Regions from separate parts of the Nocardia canadensis genome, predicted to be linked through region 2. Evidence: riboswitches for the same ligand, from Rfam matches in the RefSeq annotation. Region 2 holds a riboswitch; each other region holds the start of a gene.
What was found. Region 2 has a riboswitch for S-adenosylmethionine ahead of Q7X29_RS32240 (ABC transporter substrate-binding protein). Riboswitches for the same ligand answer to the same signal wherever they lie in the genome.
Positions count from the first base shown of each region.

Region 1: it holds a riboswitch for S-adenosylmethionine, as region 2 does, so the genes downstream of both, Q7X29_RS32815 (rhodanese-like domain-containing protein) here and Q7X29_RS32240 (ABC transporter substrate-binding protein) in region 2, are expected to answer to the same signal.
Region 3: it holds a riboswitch for S-adenosylmethionine, as region 2 does, so the genes downstream of both, Q7X29_RS03860 (LLM class flavin-dependent oxidoreductase) here and Q7X29_RS32240 (ABC transporter substrate-binding protein) in region 2, are expected to answer to the same signal.
Region 4: it holds a riboswitch for S-adenosylmethionine, as region 2 does, so the genes downstream of both, Q7X29_RS04285 (aminotransferase class V-fold PLP-dependent enzyme) here and Q7X29_RS32240 (ABC transporter substrate-binding protein) in region 2, are expected to answer to the same signal.

Region 1 is NZ_JAVCWB010000010.1:2,064,755-2,070,518, reverse strand. It holds gene Q7X29_RS32830 (amidohydrolase family protein) at 1-22, opposite strand, end outside; gene Q7X29_RS32825 (FAD-dependent oxidoreductase) at 80-1,468, opposite strand; gene Q7X29_RS32820 (Rv0361 family membrane protein) at 1,658-2,116, shown strand; SAM riboswitch class IV at 2,163-2,280, shown strand; gene Q7X29_RS32815 (rhodanese-like domain-containing protein) at 2,299-2,715, shown strand; gene Q7X29_RS32810 (O-succinylhomoserine sulfhydrylase) at 2,726-3,934, shown strand; gene Q7X29_RS32805 (hypothetical protein) at 4,006-4,521, opposite strand; gene Q7X29_RS32800 (hypothetical protein) at 4,518-5,225, opposite strand; gene Q7X29_RS32795 (hypothetical protein) at 5,329-5,764, opposite strand, start outside.
Region 2 is NZ_JAVCWB010000010.1:1,953,813-1,959,576, forward strand. It holds gene Q7X29_RS32235 (ABC transporter permease) at 1-1,667, opposite strand, end outside; gene Q7X29_RS32240 (ABC transporter substrate-binding protein) at 1,667-2,830, opposite strand; SAM riboswitch class IV at 2,873-2,989, opposite strand; gene Q7X29_RS32245 (FMN-dependent NADH-azoreductase) at 3,211-3,837, shown strand; gene Q7X29_RS32250 (MFS transporter) at 3,815-5,011, shown strand; gene Q7X29_RS32255 (DUF5063 domain-containing protein) at 5,053-5,553, shown strand; gene Q7X29_RS32260 (DUF4265 domain-containing protein) at 5,581-5,764, shown strand, end outside.
Region 3 is NZ_JAVCWB010000002.1:127,579-133,342, reverse strand. It holds gene Q7X29_RS03880 (carotenoid biosynthesis protein) at 1-546, shown strand, start outside; gene Q7X29_RS03875 (LppM family (lipo)protein) at 705-1,451, shown strand; gene Q7X29_RS03870 (glycosyltransferase) at 1,453-2,625, shown strand; gene Q7X29_RS03865 (hypothetical protein) at 3,080-3,784, opposite strand; SAM riboswitch class I at 3,997-4,090, shown strand; gene Q7X29_RS03860 (LLM class flavin-dependent oxidoreductase) at 4,118-4,825, shown strand; gene Q7X29_RS03855 (ABC transporter substrate-binding protein) at 4,822-5,764, shown strand, end outside.
Region 4 is NZ_JAVCWB010000002.1:222,548-228,311, reverse strand. It holds gene Q7X29_RS04305 (TetR/AcrR family transcriptional regulator) at 1-588, opposite strand, end outside; gene Q7X29_RS04300 (DUF998 domain-containing protein) at 628-1,326, shown strand; gene Q7X29_RS04295 (flavin reductase family protein) at 1,420-1,887, shown strand; gene Q7X29_RS04290 (excalibur calcium-binding domain-containing protein) at 1,925-2,059, opposite strand; gene Q7X29_RS04285 (aminotransferase class V-fold PLP-dependent enzyme) at 2,118-3,434, opposite strand; SAM riboswitch class IV at 3,483-3,597, opposite strand; gene Q7X29_RS04280 (MarR family winged helix-turn-helix transcriptional regulator) at 3,893-4,327, shown strand; gene Q7X29_RS04275 (Pls/PosA family non-ribosomal peptide synthetase) at 4,484-5,764, shown strand, end outside.

The DNA.
Region 1 (5,764 bases), 110 kb from region 2:
TGTGGACGTGGGCATCGAACACTTGTACAGAATGCCTCGAGTTCGGCGGAATGGAACAGTTCGGCTCCGACGTCCGAGGCTAGACCTTGTTGGGCTCGGAAGCGCGCAGCATGTCCTCGCGCTCCACGACCTTCACGCGCTCACGGCCTTCCGGCTCGCCCAGCGCGCGCTCGTGCGCGTCGAGGCGGTACCAGCCCGCCCACGTGGTGAACGGGATGCCCTTGCCCTCGAGGAACGTGGTGACCGCGTCCAGCTCGGGCTGCGGCGCCGGGGTGAAGTCCTTGGCGTCGTCGAGCAGGCAGGCGATGGTCTCGTTGGCGTCGCCCTTGGTGTGGCCGATGAGGCCGACCGGGCCGCGCTTGATCCAGCCGGTCACGTAGGTGGCGGGCATGAAGCGGGCCGAGCCTTCGGCGGTCTCGTCGGAGATCACGCGGCCTGCCTCGTTGGGCACGGTGCCCGCCTGGTCGTCGAACGGCAGCTGGGTGATGTTCTGCGACAGGTACCCCACGGCGCGGTAGATGGCCTGCACGTCCCACTGCTTGAACTCGCCGGTGCCCTTGACGTTGCCGGTGCCGTCGAGTTGGGTGCGTTCGGTCTTGAGACCGACGACCTTGCCGTTTTCGCCGATGACCTCGGCCGGGGACTCGAAGAAGTGCAGGAACAGCTTGTGCGGGCGGTTGCCCTGGTCGCGGATCGCCCACTGCTCGAGGGTGTTGGCGACCATGTCGACCTGCTTGGAGTTGCGGCGGGCGGCTTCGGAGCCCTCGTCGTAGTCGATGTCCTCGGGATCGACGATGACCTCGATCGTCGGCGAGTGGTCGAGTTCACGCAGCTCGAGCGGGGTGAACTTGGCCTGGGCGGGGCCACGGCGCCCGAAGACGTGGACCTCGACGGCCTTGTTGGCCTTGAGCCCCTTGTAGACGTTCGGCGGGATCTCGGTCGGCAGCAGCTCGTCACCGGTCTTGGCCAGCACGCGCGCCACGTCGAGGGCGACGTTGCCGACACCGAGCACGGCGACCTTCTCCGCGTCCAGCGGCCACGAGCGCGGCACGTCGGGGTGCCCGTCGTACCAGGACACGAAGTCGGCGGCACCGTAGGAACCGTCGAGGTCGATGCCGGGGATGGGCAGGGCGCGGTCGGCGTTGGCGCCGGTGGAGAAGATGACCGCGTCGTAGAACTGACGCAGGTCGTCGAGGGTGATGTCGGTGCCGTAGTCGATGTTGCCGAGCAGGCGGACCTGGTCTTTGTCGAGGACCTTGTGCAGGGCGGTGATGATGCCCTTGATGCGCGGGTGGTCGGGGGCGACGCCGTAGCGGATCAGGCCGAAGGGCGCGGGCATGCGCTCGTAGAGGTCGATGCTGACATCGGCATCGGACTTCATCAATGCGTCGGCGGCGTAGATACCGGCCGGTCCTGCGCCCACGATCGCAATGCGGAGCGGGCGGGTCGCTGCACTCTGTTCGGTCATTTTCTACGCGCACCCTTTGGTCGAGAACTGTTGACGGCGTCGATTTAGCTTAGGCTAAGTTGACGATCCGGCTGCTGGCAGCTGCCTTCCGAGTCGGCAGCGCACCGCATTCTGGCGATTCTATCTGCGGCGTTGTGGCCACCCGGCGTGCGGTGTGGTTGCCCGCACCGGGTCTGTCAGGATTACAGCATGAACGAGGAGCAGACAGGCTCGGACGACCAGCCCATCGTGGTGGATCAGACCGACAAGCGTTCCATCGTCCCGTTCGTCGCGGCCGCGGTGATCGCGGTCATCGTGCTCATCGGCATCGTGCTCGGCGGTCTGCTCTCGCCCGCTGAGAAAAATGTCACAGAGGCCGACCGTCTCGCCGCCGCTGTCACCAACTATATCGACGCGCGCTCGCGCAGCGAGCTGCGTCCGCCGGCCGGTGTCGCCTGCCCCGGCTTCGACGAGGAGAAATCCGGCCTGTCGGAGCGGCTCGGCGGCCCGAAATCGGCAGTGACGATCGACAAGAAGAGTTTCGACAAGGCGACGGTGAACGGCGACCGGGCCAAGATCGACGCCACCGTGCAGATCGGCGACACGTCCGCCACCAGCACCTGGAACCTGACCAGGGTGGACGGCACCTGGCTGGTCTGCACTCCGTAGCACTGTTTGACACGGTGACCTGTGCCGGGGCAATCTCAGATCGCAAGGTCATGAGTACCAGCGCCAAGCCCCGGCTCGCTGGTCGGCAACCCTCCTCCGCGGTGGGGTGCTCCGGGTGACGACCTGGCCGTGTGCCCGGACAACCGGCACGGCAAGAGCGGATTCACGCAGGAGGTTTCGACATGACTTACGCCGGCGACATCACCCCTGAGAAGGCGTGGGAGATCCTGACCGAGCACCCCGACGCGGTGCTGGTCGACGTGCGCACCGAAGGCGAGTGGGCGCAGATCGGTATCCCCGACACCAGTTCGATCGAGCGCCCGGCCCACTTCATCGAGTGGGTCGACGGCACCGGAACCCGCAATCCGAACTTCGGCGCGCAGCTCGAGCAGGCGCTGGGTGATCGGCCGGACGGCGCGCCGGTGGTGTTCCTGTGTCGCTCCGGCCAGCGCTCCATCGGGGCGGCGACCGTGGCGACCGCGGCGGGCATCACCCCGTCCTACAACGTGCTGGACGGTTTCGAGGGCGGTCCCGACGCGTTCGGGCAGCGCGGCAGCGTCGGCTGGCGCGCGGTCGGCCTGCCGTGGCGTCAGGCATAAGGAGAACAGCATGATCACCGGTGGTTCGTTCGACAAGCCACTGCCCGAGGGCGTCGGCCCGGCCACTCTCGGCGTCCGCGGCGGCCTGCGCCGCTCCGGCTTCGAGGAGACCTCCGAGGCGCTGTACCTGACCTCGGGTTTCGTCTACGAGAGCGCCGAGGCCGCCGAGGCGTCCTTCACCGGCGAGGTCGAGCACTTCGTCTACTCGCGTTACGGCAACCCGACCGTGGCCATGTTCGAGGAGCGCATCCGGCTGCTCGACGGCGCCGAGGCCGCGTTCGCCACCGCCTCCGGCATGTCCGCGGTGTTCACCGCGCTGGGCGCGCTGCTGAAGGCGGGCGATCGCCTCGTCGCGGCCCGCAGCCTGTTCGGCTCGTGCTTCGTGGTGTGCAACGAGATCCTGCCGCGCTGGGGCGTGGAGACCGTCTTCGTCGACGGTGACGACCTCGAGCAGTGGGAGCAGGCGCTCTCGGTCCCCACCCAGGCCGTGTTCTTCGAGACCCCGGCCAACCCGATGCAGACCCTCGTCGATGTCCGCAAGGTCACCGAGCTCGCGCACGCCGCGGGCGCGAAGGTGGTGCTGGACAACGTCTTCGCCACCCCGCTGTTGCAGCGCGGCTTCGAACTCGGCGCCGACGTGGTGGTCTACTCCGGCACCAAGCACATCGACGGCCAGGGCCGCGTGCTCGGCGGCGCAATCCTCGGCGCCCAGGACTACATCGACGGCCCGGTCAAGAACCTGATGCGCCACACCGGCCCCGCGCTGAGCCCGTTCAACGCCTGGACCCTGCTCAAGGGCCTGGAGACGATGCCGCTGCGTGTGCGCCAGTCCACCGAGTCGGCGCTGCGGGTCGCCCGGTTCCTGGAGACGAACAAGTCGGTCAACTGGGTGAAATACCCCTTCCTCGAGTCCCACCCGCAGCACGCCCTCGCCACCGCCCAGATGTCCGGCGGCGGCACGGTCGTCACCTTCGAACTGGCCGGCGACGACGGCAAGAAGCGCGCCTTCGAGGTCCTCAACCGCCTGCGCATCATCGATATCTCCAACAACCTCGGTGACGCGAAGACCCTGATCACCCACCCCGCCACGACGACCCACCGTGCGATGGGCCCCGAAGGCCGCGCCTCGATCGGCCTCTCCGACGGCGTGGTCCGCATCTCGATCGGCCTCGAGGACATCGAGGACCTCCTCGGCGACCTCGACCACGCCCTGCGCTGAGTCCGCGAATGCCCCGGGTCAGCCTCTCGAAACGAGACTCGGCCGGCCGTCCTGGGGCTTTCGATCGGTTGTTACAGCGGGTGGGGACTGCAGAAGGAGCGGAAGGTCTTCCCGTCCTGCGCGGCGACATCGGCCGCGTTCAGCCAGCCCACTCCCTGGAACCAGTAGGTATCGGCGGGGTGCGCCGCGGAGTCCCGCACAATGGTCTCGATGTCGGCGGCCACGCCCGAACCCGCGTCGATCTGCGTGAGGTAGAGCTTTCTCTCGTTTCTCCACTCGAAGCCAGGAGGGAGCGGCTCCGCGATCTTCCAGCCGGGGTTCGGTCCGACTGTCAAATACTCGATATCGGTTCCCGCTCCGCTCGCGGGAACCAGAATGAGCGCGGAGTGGCTCGGCTCGAAGGCGAGAACGGCCCGTTCGGCGCCAAGGCACCGCGATCCGGTCCAGATCCGCAATTCACTATCGGTGATCCGCGCGCCGAAGGCATCCGGTAGTCCTGGCCGCAGGTCCACTTGGTCTTTGCCGAATATGCCGCAGGAGGTCAGCAGCGCAGCGATGGCGACGAGTACGGCGGGCCGGCGAATCATTTCTTGTATCCCCCGTCGTGCAGGCCCGCGTCTTCTTCGATCTCGTCGTCACTGTCGGTCCACCACGCCTTCAGACCGGACCAGGCCACCGACCCGATCATGCCTGCGTATCCCTTCTCCGCCCACTGCTGGGAGTGCCGTTCCTCGTGGTGCAACAGGCGATCCAGATCGGTCGAACTCTGCTGTGGTCCGCTCCCGTTGTCGAACCACTTACTTCCGGATTCGGCGATCTCGCGCAGCTGGCCGGCCGGGTCGTCGAGGTCATCGAGATTCATCATGAAGATGTCGCCGTAGGTGGTGCCACCCTTTTGGCTGTACAAATCCTGTAGCTCGTTGCCCCCGAGTCCCATGAGCATGCCGTTGGGTGTGGTTGCGAGCCGCCCACCGTTGCTATCGATGAACGCTACGTCTTGGTCGTAGCTCCAGTCGTTCTTGTCCTGCCGGTCGATGATCCGCTGTACTTCCGCACTGGAGTACGGCGTTTCCTCGAAGTCGTTGACGACACCCGGTACCAGGCCGGCCTTGTCGTAGTCGGTGCCCGCGTTGAGGATGTAGGTCATGAGCACCGCCTTCTGCGCATCGTCGCCGCTGGTGCCGGAAGGCATGATGAAGTAGGTCTTGCCGTCTTTGTCGGTGACCGGCTCCATTCCGTCGAGCACGGTGAAGTCCTCCGGGGTGATGCCGTGCGTGCCGGCGATCTCCACGATGGTCTCCGGTGACACGCCCCGCCGTTCCGCGCCTGCTGCAGATCGGCGGGCACGCCGGCGACGTTCTTGCCCGCCGCGAGGTCCTGGATCTCCTGGGTGGTCAGTCCCTTGGGCCGGTGCGCCATGATGGCGGCGGCCTCGGTGTAATCACCGCGCCGCAGCGCGGCGGCGAGCGCGGCACCGTCTGCGCGAAGTCCTCATCTGTGGCCTGAATACTCGACGCAGTGGCGGTCACCGCCGTCGAGATCTCGTGCAACCGATTGGTCACCCGCCAATAGGCGCCTTCGATGAACTCACCCAGCTGTACGCACGCCGCCACCACGTCGGTTCCGGCTACCGCCGTACCGAGATGATCGGATTCGCAACGGACGTCCCGTTGGTCGATCTCTCGACCGACGTCATCGAGGACCGTCACCAGCTTGCCCAATTCATCGATATCGGCCTGCAACAGCCGCCCGCCCCCGGCCTCGATCACGTTCTTGTCCGGGAACCTAACACGTCCCCCGAGATCTTGTCGTGGTGCCGGGCTGTCAACA
Region 2 (5,764 bases):
GATCCGGTGCCACCGAGCACGAGAATGGTGACGATCAGCAGGGACATGGGCAGGTTGAACACGGTCGGGTCGATATAGCTGTACTGGTGGGCCAGCAGCGCGCCCGCGATCCCGGAGAACAGCGCGCTGATCGCGAAGGCCAGCGCCTTGTAGTCCCGCACCGCGACGCCGGAGGAGCGCGCCGCGACCTCGTCGGCCCCGACCGCGCGCAACGCGGTGCCCAGGCGCGAGCCCTGCACCCCGACCACCACAGCGACGGTGACCACCAGGAACGCCAGGTCCAGCCAGAAGACCTCGGTGTTCTCGGCGAACTCGTGACTGAGGACGCTCGGCACCGGAATGCCGAAGATGCCGTAGCTGCCCCGGGTCAACGACTCCCAGTTGCGGATCACCGCGACGATCACGATGCCGATGCCCAGCGTGGCGATCGCGACGTAATGCCCGTTCAGGTTCCACAGCGGCGCGGCCAGGATCGAGGAGACGACCGCGGCCAGCACGCCGCCGGTCAGCGCGGCCGCCAGGAACGGCCAGTCGTGGTTCACCGTGAGGATCGCCGAGGTGTACGCGCCGATCGCGATCGGCCCGGCCTGCCCGATCACCAGCTGTCCCGCCGAGCCCGCCACCAGCGTCATCGAGACCGCGACGATGGCGTAGGCCAGGATCTGGGTGCCGACCACGATGGCGTAGTCGTCGGCGACCAGCGGCACGATCAGCGCCGCTACCGCGAACGCGGCGACCGCGTGCCACCACCGCACCCGCAACTGCCTGCCGACCCCGAGGAAGGTGCCGGTGAGCGGTTCGGCGCTGATCGCGGGCACCTTGGCCAGCAGGCCGCCGGGCCGCAGGATCAGGAACGCCACCAGCACGCCGAAGGTGATCAGGTCGCGGTAGCCGTCACCGAAGACGTAGATCCCGAACGCCTCCAGAATGCCGAGCGCGAACCCGCCGATCACCGCGCCGGGGATCGAGCCGAGGCCACCGATGGTGGCGGCGACGAACCCGGTCAGCCCCGCGAGGGTGCCGCTGGTCGGCGAGATGTTCGAGTTGTACAGGCCGACGAAGATGCCGGCCAGACCGCCGAGCCCGGAGGCGATGGCGAAGGCCAGCACCTGGATGCGGCTCACCCCGATCCCCATCTGGGCGGCGGCGTCGGGATCCTGGGCCGTGGCCCGGATGGCCAGGCCGTAGCGGCTGAACCGAAGGAACCCGGCCAGCCCGGCCATCACCACCAGGGTGATCGCGAACATCACCAGATCGGAGGTGCCGAAGCGGACCCCACCGAGCTGGAAGTTGTTGGTGGGCAGCACCTGTGGGAACGGACGGGTGTCCGGCCCGAAGACGATCTGGGTCAGGTTCTCGATGATCAACCCGGCTGCGACCGTCGCCAGCAGTGCCGCGATGGCGGGCGCCTTGCGCAGCGGATGCACCGCCAGCACATCGATGAGCACACCGACGGCGGCGGTGATCGCGAGCACCAGCACGATGGTCAGCCAGAGCGGAAGGCCCTGCTCGGCGATGAACCACCAGCCCAGGATCGACCCGAGCGCGAACACCGCGCCGTGCGCGAAGTTGATGACATTGGTGACACCGAAGATGAGGGTGATGCCCACGGCGAGCAGCGCGTACGCGTTGCCGTGGACCACACCGGCGATCAGCGTGTCGAACATCAGCGGTTGCCGGTCGGCACGAACTTGCCTTCCTTCAGCACCAGCTCACGCGGGGTCACGCCCTTCGGGCGTCGCGTTTCCTGGTCGAAGGCGAAGGTGCCGAGGCCGATTCCGGTGAACTGCGTTTCGGTCCGGAGACCGTCGAGGATGCCCTCGCGGGTCGCGCCGCCCTTCTCGGCCGCTTGCGCCACCACGTGCAGCGCGTCGTAGGCGTAGACGTTGAAGTCACCCGGATCGGTGTTGAACTTCTTGCGGAACTTGGTGACGAAGTCCTGCACCTTCGGGTCCGGGTCGGCGGGGCTGAAGATTCCGTTGACGATGTCGCCCTCGGCGGCCGCGCCGGCCAGCGAGATGAACTGCGGGGTGTTCTGGCCACCGAAGAACTGGCCGGTGAAGCCCACATCACGCAGCTGCTTGACCACCAGCGCGCCGTCGGGGCCGTAGCCCAGGTGCACCACCGCGTCAGGGTTGGCCTCGCGGCCCTTGATCAGTATCGGCTTCACATCGGTGGAGTCGGGCAGGATGGGCGAGGAGTAGACGATCTCCACGCCCTTCTGCGCGGCGAATTTCTCGAAGAACTGGAAAGCCTGCTTACCCCAGTCGGTTTCGAGGTAGACCACCGAAACCTTCTTGGCTTTCTTCGACACCCACTCGGCATTGCGCTCCTGGAACACGTCGAGGGTGATCGACGGGCTCCACGAGTAGTCGCCCGCCTTGGTGAAGTCGACCGCGGAGTTGGTGAAGCCGTACTGGACGAGCTTGCCGCGGTTGTAGATCGGCGACGCCGCGATCGAGGCAGGCGAGGAGAAGTCGCCCAGCTCGGCGATGATCGACTTGTCGTCGACGAACTTGGTGGCGATGGGCACGGTCTGCTTGGGATCGGACTGCGAGTCCTCCCACTTCAATTCGACCTTGCGGCCGTTGATACCGCCCGCGGCGTTGATCTCGTCCAGAGCCAGCTCGAAGCCCTGTTGCCACAGGCGCCCGTACTCGGCCGACGGACCGGTCCGGGGCCCCGAGACACCGAAATATACCGGTCCATCGGCGGATTCGCCGCTACCGGAATCACTGCAACCGACCACCGCGGCGGCCACCGTCACCGCCGCCAGCGCACCGGCGACAATCTTGACACGACGGCGCGAGCCGATCGAGAACTTGCTCATTGCTGATTTTTCCTTCGAACATGCCGAACGCACGAAAGAACCCTTCGGCGCTTGCGCTCTCCCTGTCGAGAGCACCTGGTCGTCACCCGGGGCACCCCACCGCCGAGCGAGGGTTGCCGATCAGCGAGCCGGGGCTCGAAAGTGCTGATACTCGTGACCGTGGGAGGAAATGTAGCAGCAGGTCACGCGGCGTCCGGCGATTCATGACCACCACTGATGCCGTTCCGGGACAGTCGGATACGGCCCTAGCTGCGGCGATCGGCGCACGACCGATTTGCGATCAGCTCGAGACAAAAAGTGCCGGCCGAAATCGGTGACCGATCAGCGCAGCCTGCGACAAATCATTGTCGACGTTCACCCGGCTCGGTACTGCTATTCCCATGACCACTCTGCTGCACATCAACGCTTCCGCCCGCGGCGAATTCAGCCAATCCCGCGCTATCGCACAGACTTTCATCGAAGCCCTCGCCGCGCGGGATTCCGGCCTGCGCGTCGACACCCTCGACCTGTTCGACGCGGGCCTGCCCGACTTCGGCACCCACGCGGCCGCCGCCAAACTGGCCGTCTTCACCGGCTCGGAGCAGACGCCCGAACAGGTCGCCGCCTGGGAGCAGGCGCGCACCGTGTTCGACCGGTTCGCCGCGGCCGACCTCTACGTCCTCAACATCCCGATCTGGAACCACGGCGTGCCCTACATCCTCAAGCAGTACGTCGACATCGTCACCCAGCCCGGCTGGGCGTTCGCCTTCGATCCCGAGGTGGGCTACAGCGGCCTGCTCGAGGGCAAGCGCGCCGTCACCGTCTACACCAGCGGCGTGCACCAGCCGGGGGTGCCGATCCAGTTCGGCAACGACTTCGCCACCCCGTTCGTGCAGGACTGGCTGCGGTTCGTCGGGGTGAAGGACGTGGCCGAGATCCGCTTCGCCCCGACCGTACTCACCGAAGACCCCCAGGTCGGCTTCGACGCGGCTCAGGAACGTGCGCGTGAGCTCGCCGGCGACTACTGAGTCGACCGATCGGGGGTGGGCGCCGACCGGCCGGACCGTCGCGACGGTCTGTGCCGTCGGGATTCTCGTCGTCGGCCAGCTCTACGTGGTGTTGCCGGTGCTGGGCGACCTGGCCGCGGTGTGGGACACCTCCCGCGCCGCGGCCACCTGGACCACCACTGCGTTCGGGCTGGCCTACGGGGCGGGATTCCTGGTCACCGGTCCGCTCTCGGACCAGTGGGGGCGCCGCCCGGTGATCGTCGGGGGCCTGGCGGCGACCGCCCTGTCCACCCTGCTGGTGATAGCCGCGCCGAATCTCGGCGCCGGCCTCGCCGCCAGGGTGGCGCAGGGCTTGACCGCGTCCTTCTTCGCACCGGCGGCCTTCGCCTACCTCGCCGAGCGGATCGCGCCGCAGCGGCGGGTCTTCGCACTCACCTGCCTGACCAGTTCGTTCCTCGGCGCGGGCGTGATCGCGCAGGTAGTGGCGCAACTGGTCGACGACGCGTTCGGCTGGCGGGCGGTCTTCGTGGCGGGCGCGCTGGCGTTCGCGGTCTCGGCCGTCGTCTTGCGGCTGGTGCTCGAACCAGGGCAGCGGGCGGGCGGCAGCGCGTCGGCACGCTCGGTCGGCGTGGCCTTCGCGGCGCTGCTGCGCACGCCCCGCCTCGCCCTGCTCTACCTGAGCTGCCTGGCCGTGCTCGGGTCGTTCGTCGGCATCTACACCGGGATCCAGCTGGCCCCGCCCGACGGCATCGGCACCGGTAGCACGGCCCTGCTCGCCCTGCGGGCCAGCGCGATCCCGGCCATGATCGCGATCCCGCTGCTGGCGAGCAGGCTGGCGACGATCAATCCGGAGCTCCGGCTGATCACCGCCCTCGGCGCGGCCGGGATCGCGGCCGCGCTCACCGCCGTGCCGCTGGGTGGGCTCTGGGTCGGCACGTGGCTGTTCGCGTTCGTGGCGGCGGTCGCGATCGCAGCGCCCGCCGCGGTCCAGGCGATCGCGGCGCACGCGGGCGCGGCCAGGGGCGCGGCCACCGCGCTCTACACCTTCGCCCTGTTCCTCGGAGCCAGCGCGGGCCCCCAGGTGGCCAGCCTGGTCGCCCACGCGGGCTTCGCCGCGGTCGCGCTCGCCATCGCCGCGCTCGGCGTCGGTGGCGCGGCGGCGGCCTTCGCGTCGACGCGGGTGCGCGGCGTCTGAGGGGACTTGCCGAGGTTCGGCGAGCCGACCATCCTTACCGGATGAGTGCGAAGCCGCCGGAGGTCGAGACGTTCGTCCGAGCCGCGCGCGAGTACTGCGCGGCCGTCGAGGGACTCACCGGTGAGCGGAAGCCGGCGGCACTGGCACGAGTCCTCGTGCCGGTGCTCGCCGGGCTCGTCGCGGCCGGGTGCGCGCTACCGCACGTGGAGCCGACCGCGACCGCGGTACCGGATTTCATCAGCCGGGATCGGTGGTTCCAGCGGTTCGAGCAGCTGGGCGAGGTGCTGGGCCGTGCCGACCTCTACTGGTCGAATCTCGACACGACGACCGAAGCGCCCGTGAGCGCGGGCTCGCTGGCCGACGACCTCACCGACATCTGGCGCGACCTGCGCCACGGCCTCGACGCGCTCGACACCGGATCGGACTGGCACGACGTGGTGTTCGAGTGGCGACTGTCGTTCATCGCGCATTGGGGCAGGCACGCGGTCGACGCGCTGCGCCCGCTGCACGCCGCGCTGCGCGCCGACCTTCTCCGGAAATAGGCGTATCGCCCTGGCATGCTCTCCCGCATGACCGTGAACGAGGACGACGACACCGACTACGTGCGGGTGGTGTTCCGGCTGCCGGACGACCCCTCGGGTTGGCACGCGTTCAGCACGGAACGGATGTGGGCCGTCCGGCTCGACGAGAAGCGGGTTCGGCTGGACAACATCCCTTTTCACGCCACTGGCGTCGCGCTGGGTGACGTGATCG
Region 3 (5,764 bases), on a different contig from region 2:
GCGACCGGGTTTCCGTTCGGCGATTACGCCTATGCCGTCGACCGGATCGGGCCCGCGCTCGCCGAGGTGCCACTGGTGGTCCCGCTGGCGTGGACCGGCGGGCTGTATCCGATCTGGATCGTGGCGGGACTGATCGCGTCGCGGGCGTGGGGTCGCGGCGGACTGTTCGTCGTCGGCGCGGTCGGCTGGGATCTGTTCCTCGATCCGCAGATGGTGGCCGACGGCCAGTGGACCTGGGCCGTCACCGATGCGGGGCTGCCCGCACTCCCCCAGATCCCGTACACCAACTACCTCGGCTGGGCGCTGGTCGCCACGCTGATGGCGGTGCTGCTGACCGTGCTCGACCGGCGGGTGCCGCCCGCCCACGATCCGTCGGTGGCGGTTCCGGTGGCGGTGTTCGGCTGGACCTGGCTCGGCTCGGCCCTGGCCCACGCGGTGTTTCTCGGGCTACCCGCCTCGGCGATCTGGGGGTTCCTCGGCCTGGCCTCCCTCGGCATCCCGCTGCTGCTACGCGGGTTCGCGCGACACGGCGACCGCACGGCCTGACGTACCCGACAGCGGGCTGACCGGCGCCGAGTCCGCCCCGCCGCACGCGCGATTCGACGACGAATCGCCTGTTCGGCACCCCCGGTGGGCCCGTCGTGTGGGTTCTCGGGCCCGGGCCTGGCACGATGACATCCGTGCAGCCGAGTCTCGTCGCCGACATGCCCGCTCCTTCACCGCGTCGCTCCGCGCGTACCCGGCGCGTCACGGCCGTCGCCGTCCTGCTGGCGATGCTGGTGCCCGCCCTGGCCGGGTGCCTGCGCGTGCAGGTGTCGATGGGCGTGTCGTCCAACGACCGGGTGTCGGGACGGATCGTCGCCGCGGTGGTGCCGACCGGCCCCACCGACAAGGGCCCGCAGCTCGAGGCGCCGGACCAGCTGGCGGCGAAAGTGCGCGTCGAGAACTACAACCAGGACGGTTTCGTCGGCACCCAGGTGTTCTTCGACGACCTGTCCTTCGGCGAGGTCGGCCAGCTCGGCGGCCTGTCGGATCAGACCCAGGGCATGTTCACCCTCGAGTTCCAGCGCACCGGCGATCTGGTGAGCCTCAAGGGCCGCGTCGACCTGGAGTCGGTGCCGCCGCACGGCTCGGACGTGCAGTTCTCCATCGCGTTCCCGGCCCGCGTCGCCAAGACCAACGGCACCCGCGAGGGCGACAACACCGTGTCCTGGAAGCTGCCCGCGGGCGAGACCTCGACCCTGCGCGCCGAGGTGAAGTACGCCGACCCGAACACCCGCTCCTTCGCCGGCTGGGCGGGCATCGTCGGCGGCATCACCCTCGCCGTCGCCGCGCTGATCGCCGGTCTGGCCTTCCGCGACCGCAACCCCGGCCCGCCGAACGCGCCGCGCGGCGGCTTCTCGCCGCAGGAGATGTGGCGCGAGATCGCCAGCCGCAGGCTGGGCCGCTGACATGGGCGCGGCGGGCCGCTACCTGACCTGGGCGGGCACCGGTCTCGCCGCGCTGGGCGCGACCACCGCCGCCTACAACCTGGTCACGCTGCGCAGCCTGCCGCGCCGGGTCGCGGGGGTGATCGAACCGGTGACCGTCTGCGTGCCCGCCCGCGACGAAGCCGAGCGCCTGCCCGAGCTGATCGGCGACCTGCGCGCCCAGACCGGCGTCCCCCGGCTGCGCGTACTGATCCTCGACGACGCCTCCACCGACCACACCTACGAAGCCGCCTCGGCCGCGATCGGCGGTGACGATCGGTTCACCGTGCTGCGCTCGGCCGCCCACCCGGCGCCCGGCTGGACCGGCAAGGCCGCCGCCTGCGCGCGGCTGGCCGCCCGCACCGACGCCGCGGCCCTGGTCTTCGTCGACGCCGACGTCCGGCTCGCCCCGCACGCGATCGCGGCGGCGGTCACCGAATTGCGCAGGCGTGGAGCCGGTCTGGTGTCGGCCTGGCCGGTGCAGGAGTCCGGCTCGGCCACCGAACGCCTGGTCCAGCCGCTGCTGGCCTGGTCGTGGGCCTCGACGCTGCCGGTCGGCCCGGCCAATCACAGTCTGCGCCCGTCGACCGCGGTGGCGTGCGGACAGTTCCTGGCCGTCGACGCCGCGGCCTATCGCGCCGCTGGCGGCCACGCGGCCGTCGCCGCCAGCGCCACCGAGGACCTCGACCTGGCCCGAGCGCTGCGCCGGACGGGTCATCGCACCGCTTTGGTGGCCGCGGGCCCCAGCGCGGGCACCCGGATGTACGACGGCGCGGCCGAACTCACCGAGGGCTACACCCGCTGGCTGTGGTCGGCCTACGGCGGCCGGGTCGACGCCGGCGCCGCGGTGGGCGCGCTCGCGGCCCTGGCCTACTGGATCCCGCCGCTGGCCGCGCTCTGCGCTCGCGGCCGGGTCCGCCGCGCCGGACTGCTCGGCTACCTCGCCGCCGTGGCGGGCCGCCTCGCCGCCCGCGCCACCGAGACCCGGCAGCGGCCGACCCGCGCCGACCTCACCTCCGCGCTCGCCCACCCGCTGGGCGTGGCGCACTACTTGGCGCTGTGGACCCGGTCGCACTACCGCCATCGCACCGGCACGCTGCGCTGGAAGCAGCGCCCACTGGTCGCGCCGGAGACCGCGAGCGCCCAGCACGCCTGACGCGCCCGGCCGCGCTCAGCGATCGGTGATCCGCAACGAGAATTCGCCGCCCATCCCCCGGCTCGTCGTCAGGGTCAGCCGCAGCCGCGACATACCGTCGACGAGATCGCGATTGCCGCCCCGACGAAGATCCGGCCACAGCCACGAGATCCTCGAACCCCAAGCGATCCGGCGCCACGCGATCCGGCGCCACGCAGGAAGAGAGCAGATCCGCGGGACCACCCTCGAACATCGGGTCGGCGAAGGCCTTCGCGCGCAGGCGGTGGAAGGCGCGTGCGTATCGGGCCGTCGGCGCGTGCCCGGCGAAGGCGGCTGCCGCATGCGCTGATCCATCGGCCAGGACCAGCACCAGCATGGCGGCCAGGAACACCGTCGAAGCCGTTGGTGGCGTCGACCACCCGCTTGCCGCCGAGCGCGGCGGCGCGTGCGAGTCCGTCGAGTCCCCGCTGAGCCCTCAGGGAACCTCGGTGATCCCCACGGTCGGGAAGAAGAAGCAGGAGCGGCCCGCGTTGTCGGTGGTGCCGAAGACGGCGGCCAGGACGGTGCCGTGGCCGGTGTCGACCGGGACGGCCCGCACACCGCCGACCGGGATGGCGGCGAAGAGGAAGTCGCGGATCGCGGTCTCGGCGATGGGGCGCAGTTCGACGGGGACCTCGGGCGGGACCAGCGCGCGCACCACGTCGGCAATGGAGCCCATCGAGGCCAGCCCGCCGCGCCCGGTGCTGATATTGAGCCAGGCCACCTGCATGCCGGAGGTCTCGGTGGCCGCGGTGTCCGGTGCCAGGCCGTAGGGCAGGAAGGTGAACATCGTCTGGCCCGATTTCACGGCGGTGAGGTCGAGACCGGGGATCTGCACGGCGTTGGCGGGCCACGGGCCGGGCACCGCGCCCGCGACGGCGGGCACGAGCCCGAGGCCGTCGCCCGCGCAGTTCGCGGCGACCGTCGGGTACAGGAACGGTTGGATGCCCAGCGCTTTCAGGGTGTCGACGACGCTCTGATACGCGCCGAGCAGGTCACCGGGACCGGCGGTCGGGGTGGCGGCGGGCGCATCCCTGGTTACCGTCGCGGGCACGGCCGCCGCGGTGGGCGCGGCCAGCAGCAGCGCGGCGGCGCAGGCCGCCAGCGTGGTCAGGGCGGTGAAACGACGCGGCACGGTCACAACGCACTCCTCATCGACGCGGAGACATCCGACGCTACGCCCGTATCCGGCGGAATCCGCGCAGGTGAGGCGCGTCGTTTCGTCGGCGCGTCGCGGACAGTGTGCACCAGCGCCGCCCCGGTTCCAAGCTCTGCGCTCACGCTGATCCTTACCGTTGTGAAGTATCGCCGCAGTGCCACATGCTGATTCGGTACCGGCCCTGTGGTCGGTCACAACCATCCAGAGCGACCGAGAGACCTGGCTCCATGACGTCGCAGCAACCCGCCCGTTCCCGGGTGTGGGTGCTTCCGCCGGGTTCGATGGAGGAGCAAGAGTGGCGAGGTCTGCTGTCGCATGAAGTTTCTGTTGTTCACGCTGGTGACCCGGGCGGTGACCACGCTCAGCCTGTTCGACCCGGTGCGCGCGTCCGAGGACTACGCGACGCTGGACAACCTGGCGGATGGCCGGCTGGAGCTGATCATCGGCAAGGGCAACGGCCCCGCGCAGGCCCGGATCCGGCACGGCAGCGCGACCAGCCGCGAGTCGGTGGAACTGGCCGCGCGCCACGGTGATCCGCTGCTCTCGGCCGACGTCACCAACCCCATCGAGCCGTCTGCCGAACTGGTTCGCCACTATCGGCAGCGCTGGGCCCACTACGGCCGCGACCCCGCCGACGCGCTCGTCGGCGCGGGCACCGTGGGCTTCCACGTCGCCGCCACCTCCCAGCAGGCCAGAGCGGTCTCCACGCCGCTGTTCGAGGCGCGTCGCGCGCTGGCGCGAAAGCTGGGCCTGCCCCTGGTGTTCGACACCATCGACGACTTCCTCGCGCGCAGCTCCGCTCTGGTCGGCAGCCCGCCGGAAGTCATCGACAAGGTCGGCCGGTACCACGAGCAGCTCGGCCACGAGGTGATCCATCTCTCCGCCGAACGCGACGGTCGCGCCGACACCGACTACCTGGGCAGCCTCGAGCTGTTCCAGGCCGAGGTGGCGCCCGAACTGCGCCGCCGCATTCCCAGCCGTCCCCTGGCCGCAGGCCGCGAATTCTCTGGAGTCACCCCGTGATCGGTCCTCGTCATCGTTTCGCCGCCGCCGTCGGCGTCCTGGCTGTCGCCACCTCCGTGGTCGCGTGCGGCAGCGACACCGGCGGCGCGGGTGGGCAGGCCGGTCCGCCGCAGCCCGGCGGCACCCTGCGCTACGGGTTGTCCCAGGCCCCGTCGTGCTCGGATCCGGCCCAGGCCGGGTCGAACCAGACCATCTACGTCACCCGCCAGATCGTCGACTCGCTCACCGACCAGGACCCCAAGACCGGCGCGATCACCCCCTGGCTGGCCAAGAGCTGGGAGGTCAGCCCCGACGCCAAGGTGTTCACCTTCACCCTCGCCGACGGCGTCACCTTCAGCGACGGCACCGCGCTGACCGCGGATTCGGTGCGCGACACCTTCGACGCGATCGTCGAGCTGGGCGGTGCGAAGGCGCCGCTGGGCGCGAGCTACCTGACCAACTACGTCGGCACGACGGCGGTCGACAAGCTCACCGCCCGGGTCGAGTTCAGCCAGCCCAACGCCCAGTTCCTGCAGGCCTCCTCGACGCCGCAGCTCGGCATCCTGGGCCGGGCGACCAATGCCAAGCCGGCCGAGGCCCGCTGCGCGGGCGACAACATCGGCAGCGGCCCGTTCACCTACGCCGCCTACAGGCAGGACGTCTCGGTGACCCTGGCCAAGCGGGCCGGATACCACTGGGGCTCGGCGGTGTTCGGCCATCAGGGCGAGGCCTACCTGGACCGGATCGAATTCACCGTCGTTCCCGAGTCCGGCGTGCGCACCGGCAGTCTCGTCTCCGGCCAGCTCGACGCGATCAGCGACGCGCTGCCCCAGGACGCGCCGCAGATCGAGGCCGTCGACGGCCGGATCCTGTCCACCTCCAACCCCGGCACGCCGTTCGGCTTGCAGCTCAACGTCAATCGCGGCCCGCTGCGCGATCCGGCCGTGCGCCAGGCGCTGC
Region 4 (5,764 bases), on a different contig from region 2:
GCCGGTGTCGAGAAGCCACCGCAGGTGTGTGGCGAGACCCGCGCGGGCATCCGCGCCGGTGGTCCAGCCGCGATCGTCCATGAGGTCGCGCAGACCGATTTCGGCGCTGGTCGCGCCCTGGACATACATGGAGACGGTGCGACAGGCCGCCATCGCGGTATCGAGGTCGAGGCCGAGGTCGTCGTGGAGTGCGGCGAGAGCCAGTTCCGTCAGCGCCATGCGATGCGGTGTCAGCTCGTAGACCATCTGCGGGGCCGACAGGCGGGTGAGCCACGGGTGGCGCAGGATCAGAGCGCGGACAGCCAGTGCCATCTCGCGCAGGGTCGTGCGCCAGTCGATCCCGGCGGACAGGTCGATCTCGCCGTAGACGAGGTCGACCATCAGTTCCAGCACCTCGTCCTTGTTCGCCACGTGGCGGTAGGCGGCCATGGGCGCGACGCCCAGCTCGGCGGCGAGGCGGCGCATGGTGATCGCGTCGAGTCCGTCGGCGTCGGCAACGGCCACCGCCGTCGCGGCGATGCGCTGAGCGGACAGAGCCTTACCCGGTGCGCCGGTGGCCTGCGCAAGCCGTTCCCAGAGGAATGTCACGCCTGATTCTCTCTCGTGTGTACTACGTACGCACAATCCGTGTACGTTGTACACATGAGTATACGTTGTACGCATGCCATGGTGGCGGCGGGTGCGACCGGTCCCGTTCTCTTCGTCCTGACCTATCTCGTCAACGGTGCGGTGCAGCCGGACTACGACTCCTCGCACGACACCATCAGCACGCTCAGCCTTGGCCGGCACGGCTGGATACAAATCGCGAACTTCGTCGTCTACGGCGTGCTGACCCTGTGCTTCGCCGAGGCGCTCCGGCGTTCGGCGGCCATCCGGACTTCGGGATATGTGTCGCTGCTCGTCGCGGGAGCGGGGCTGGTCCTGATCGGCGTTGCCCCCACCGACCCTGCGCTCGGATTCCCCGCCGGTGAGTCCGATGCCGTCACCGCGATCGGCACGGTGCACAGCATGGGCGCGCTGGTGGTTTTCCTGGCGTTCCCGGTAGCCGCGTTCGCCGCCGCGGGTCGCCCCTTCCGCGGCTGGGCAGCCTTCTCGGTCGCCACCGGCGTCCTGTCGCTGGCGGCAGTCGGCGCGTTCTTCGTTGCGTTCGAAAACACCGTGGCGGGTGCGGATTCCTCCGCCGGGCTCTATGAGCGGCTGCCCACCCTGTTCATCGGGTTGTGGCAGGTCGTGTTCGCGTTCCGCGTGCTCACCGAAGACAAGGCCGGCGCGATCGGCGCACAGCGCGACGACCGGGCGATGGGTGCGGTCGCGCCGCAGGCGTAGTTTGGGGCGGTGGGTGATGCGCGACGTATTCCGGCCGAACTGGTCGTCCCCGATGATCTGAGCGGGATCACCGCTGAGCAGTATCGGGCCTCGATGCGGCACTATCCGGCCGGCGTCACCGTGGTGACGATCGGAGCGGACTCGGGCCCCGTCGGCTTCACGGCGACGTCCTTCGCCTCACTGTCGCTGGAACCGCCGCTGGTGTCGTTCAACATCGCCCATACGTCTTCGAGCATCGAGGCCCTGCGCGCGGCCGACTCGGTCGTCATCCACTTCCTCGGCGAACACCAGCACCACCTGGCCCACCGTTTCTCCCGTACCGCCGCCGACCGCTTCACCGACCGCTCCCTGTGGACCACCCTCGACACCGGCGAACCGGTCCTGCACGGCACCCCCATCTGGCTCCGCGCCACCCTCCACCAACTCATCGACATCGGCGACCACACCCTCGCCGTAGGCCTGGTCACCCGAGTCCACGACGACACCAGGGAATCCCCGTCCGCCGCCCCCCTCCTCTACTACAACGGCAGATACCACCGCCCCACCGCCCTCGACACCTGACAACGCCGCTGCGCGAGCCGGGGCGCCGATCGGCAGGTCAGCCCCTGTCGCAAGCGATACCGTCACCGTCGGCGTCCAAGCCGGATCTGTAGCCGGGCTCGCCACGGTGGAGCGGCGCCGCGCCCGCGGCGCGCGCGGCAGCGCAGTTCTTGTAGGGATCACCGGGGCACATTCCCGATGGGGACAGAGCGGTGCGGCCGGACACGCACGTCCGACCGCACCGTGGCGGCTCAGCCGATGAGGCAGGGGGCGGCGCCGGTGAGGGCGGCGCCGGAGAGGGGGCGGGTTTCGGGAGTGGGGTTCCAGAGGCCGTCGGTGGCGGCGTAGGTCCAGGTGGGGCCGGATTCGACGAGGGTGGCGACGGCGGTGATCAAGCGGTCCACGTCGTCGGCGGTGGTGCCGAGGCCGATGCTGGCGCGCAGGGCGGCGTCGAGGCCGAGGGCCGCGAGGAGGGGGTGGGCGCAGAAGCGGCCGTCGCGGACACCGATGGCGTGTTCAGCGGAGAGGTAGGCGGCGACCTCACCGGGGGCATAGCCGGCCACGGTGAAGGCGACGATGCCGACACAGTCCGGGCTGTCGGACCAGATGCGGATCAGCTCGACGCCCGGGATCGCACCCAGCCCGTCGCGCAACCGGTCGGCCAGGAACCGCTCGTGGGCGACGAGCTCCTCCGGATCGATCGCGGCGAGCGCGTCGCAGGCGGCGGCGATGGCGGCCGCGCCGAGCACATTCGGCGAACCGGCCTCGTGCCGCTGCGGCGCCGCGGCCCAGTCGACCTGCGCCACACCGACTTCGCGCACCGCGCCACCACCGGCCAGGTGCGGCTCGCCGGCGTCGAGCCAGTCCCGCCGACCGACCAGCACACCGGCGCCGAACGGCGCGTACAGCTTGTGCCCGGAGAAGGCGAGGTAGTCGACGCCGGTCTCGCGCAGGGAGATCCGGCGATGCGGCGCCAGCTGCGCCGCGTCGACGAGAATCCGCGCGCCGCACAGGTGGGCGATGGTCGCCAGCCGCTCCAGCGGCAGCACCTCACCGGTGACGTTGGAGGCGCCGGTCACCGCGAGCAAAGCGGCGGGCTTGCTGCACAATTCGGCGACGACCCGGCGAATCGTCTCCTCGACGGTATCGGCGGCCCGCACGACCCGGCGCCCGTGCGCGGTCCACGGCAGGAAGTTCGCGTGGTGCTCGATATCGAGCACCACGGTCTCGCCGGGCACGCAGCCGGCCAGCAGGTTCAGCGAATCGGTGGTGTTGCGGGTGAACACGACGACCTGGTCGTCGGCGGCGTCGAGGAACCGGGCGACCGCGCCACGGGACGCCTCGTAGCACTCGGTGGAGATCCGCGAGGCGTATCCGGCGCCGCGATGCACGCTGGCGTAGTACGGCAGCAGCTTGGAAATCCGGTCGGTGACCTGCTGCAAGGCCGGTGCGCTCGCGGCGTAGTCGAAGTTGGCGTAGTCCTTGGTCCCGCCCTGCACGAGCGGAACCCGCAGGTCCGCACCGGAGACGGTGGCCAGGGCACAGGTGGGGTCGATTACTGCGGTCATGACGAAATCCCGTCGGCTCAGGGACTCGTTCCCGAAAAGGGTGCTGCGAGTCCGCGCTTGCCGCGCCCACTGCGGACGGCGGCCTGGTCGTCACCCGGAGCACCCCACCGCGGAGGAGGGTTGCCGACCAGCTAGCCGGGGCTTGTCGCTGGTACTCGTGACCTGTTTCGAGAGTGGCAGACGATCCGGCGAGCTGTCAACCACCCACGATCGGCCCGTCGGAACCGGTGGCACCCGCCGCGCTCGCGACGGCGACGACCCGCCCCACCGACCCGCGCCGTGACCGGTTCCGACATCCGAAAGGTAATCCTCACGGCCACAAAGGAATCGGACATCCCGGCCGAGACCCGATTGCCGCCGGATTGCCACCCGCCCGCGAATCGCCCAACAATCTGCCTCATCCATGATGGATGACCCAAATGATTGAGTTCCCCCACTATCTGTTAGGGTTGCCGATCATGTCCACGAACTCGAACCCCGTCCGCGGCCTGCCGCGCTATCCGGTGTACGCGCTCGGACGGCTCACCAAGGCACTGCACGCCGAGATCGACGTCCCGCTGCGCGATCACTGGGTGCTCACCTTCATCGAGGAGAACGCCGACCTGACGCAGAAGAAGGTCGGCGACGCCCTCGGCATCGACCGCAGCGAAGTCGTCCGGCTGATCGACGCGCTGGAACGCGCCGGCCTGGTCGAACGCACCCGCGACGGCAAGGACCGCCGCAAATACCGGCTGCGGATCACCGACGCCGGGCGCAAGCAGTGCAAGCGCACCGACCGCCTCATCGCCGACGCCACCGCGCGCGTGCTGGAGCGGCTCGATCCCGAGGAACAGCGCACCCTGCACCGGCTGACGCTGACCGCGCTCGGCGAATCACCGGATTCGCCGTCGTGATCGGCGCCGGCGGCACGCCTCGCGCTGCCGTCCGGCCACACCTTCTCCGAGTACCGTTGGCATCTGGTGACCATCCCGTTTGCCCTCCGGTAACCCGCCCGTGAAACAACAAACACCACCGATGGGGGTCGACCGATGAGAGGTGGACTGAGCGCCATGCTCGAGCCACGCACTGAGGACCCGGCGAGCCGGTTGCGTGATCCACTCCTGCGCGCCGATCTGGCCGCGCCGCCGCGCACCCTGGTAGACATCCTGACCAGCACCGCCCTGGCCCACCCCGACGCACCGGCGATCGACGACGGCACCGTCGTGCTCAGCTACATGGAGCTGATCGCCGCGATCGAGGCCAGGATGACCGAGCTGACCGCCGCGGGGGTGCGCCCCGGCGACCGGGTCGGCGTGCGGATGCCCTCGGGCAGCGCCGCGCTGTACGTCACGATCCTGGCCGTCCTCTACTGCGGCGCCGCCTACGTTCCCGTCGACGCCGACGACCCGGAGGAGCGGGCCCGGCTGGTCTTCGGCGAGGCCAGGGTGAGCGCGCTGGCCACGGCCGCGGGCATCGAGTCGGCCACCGCCGCCGCGGGCCGCACGCCCGCCTCGGACTGGAACACCCTGCCGACTCCCGCCGACGACGCCTGGATCATCTTCACCTCCGGCTCGACCGGCACCCCGAAGGGCGTCGCGGTCACCCACCGCAATGCCGCCGCCTTCGTCGACGCCGAGGCCCGACTGTTCCTGCAGCGCGCCCCGATCGGCCCCGGCGACCGGGTGCTGGCCGGGCTGTCGGTCGCCTTCGACGCCTCCTGCGAGGAGATGTGGCTGGCCTGGCGCCACGGCGCCTGCCTGGTCCCCGCCCCGCGCGACCTGGTCCGCACCGGCGCCGACCTGGGCCCGTGGCTGATGCGCCGCGAGATCAGCATCGTCTCCACCGTGCCGACGCTGGCCGCCACCTGGCCCGCCGAGGCGCTGGACTCGGTGCGCCTGCTGATCTTCGGCGGCGAGGCCGTCCCGCCGGAGCTGGCCGAACGGCTCGCCGGCGGCGCCGATCGCGAGGTGTGGAACACCTACGGCCCCACCGAGGCCACGGTCGTCGCCTGCGCCGCGCTGCTCGACGGCGGCATGCCGATCCGCATCGGGCTGCCGCTGGACGGCTGGGACCTGACGGTCGTCGACCCGCAGGGCAATCCCGTGCCCGAGGGCGAGACCGGCGAACTCGTCATCGGCGGCGTCGGCCTGGCCCGCTACCTGGACCCGGCCAAGGACGCCGAGAAGTACGCCCCGCTGCCTTCGCTGGGCTGGGAACGCGCCTATCGCAGTGGTGATCTGGTTCGCAACGATCACCAGGGTCTGATCTTCCTCGGCCGGGCCGACGACCAGATCAAGATCGGCGGCCGCCGCATCGAGCTGGGCGAGATCGACAACGCCCTCCAGCATCTA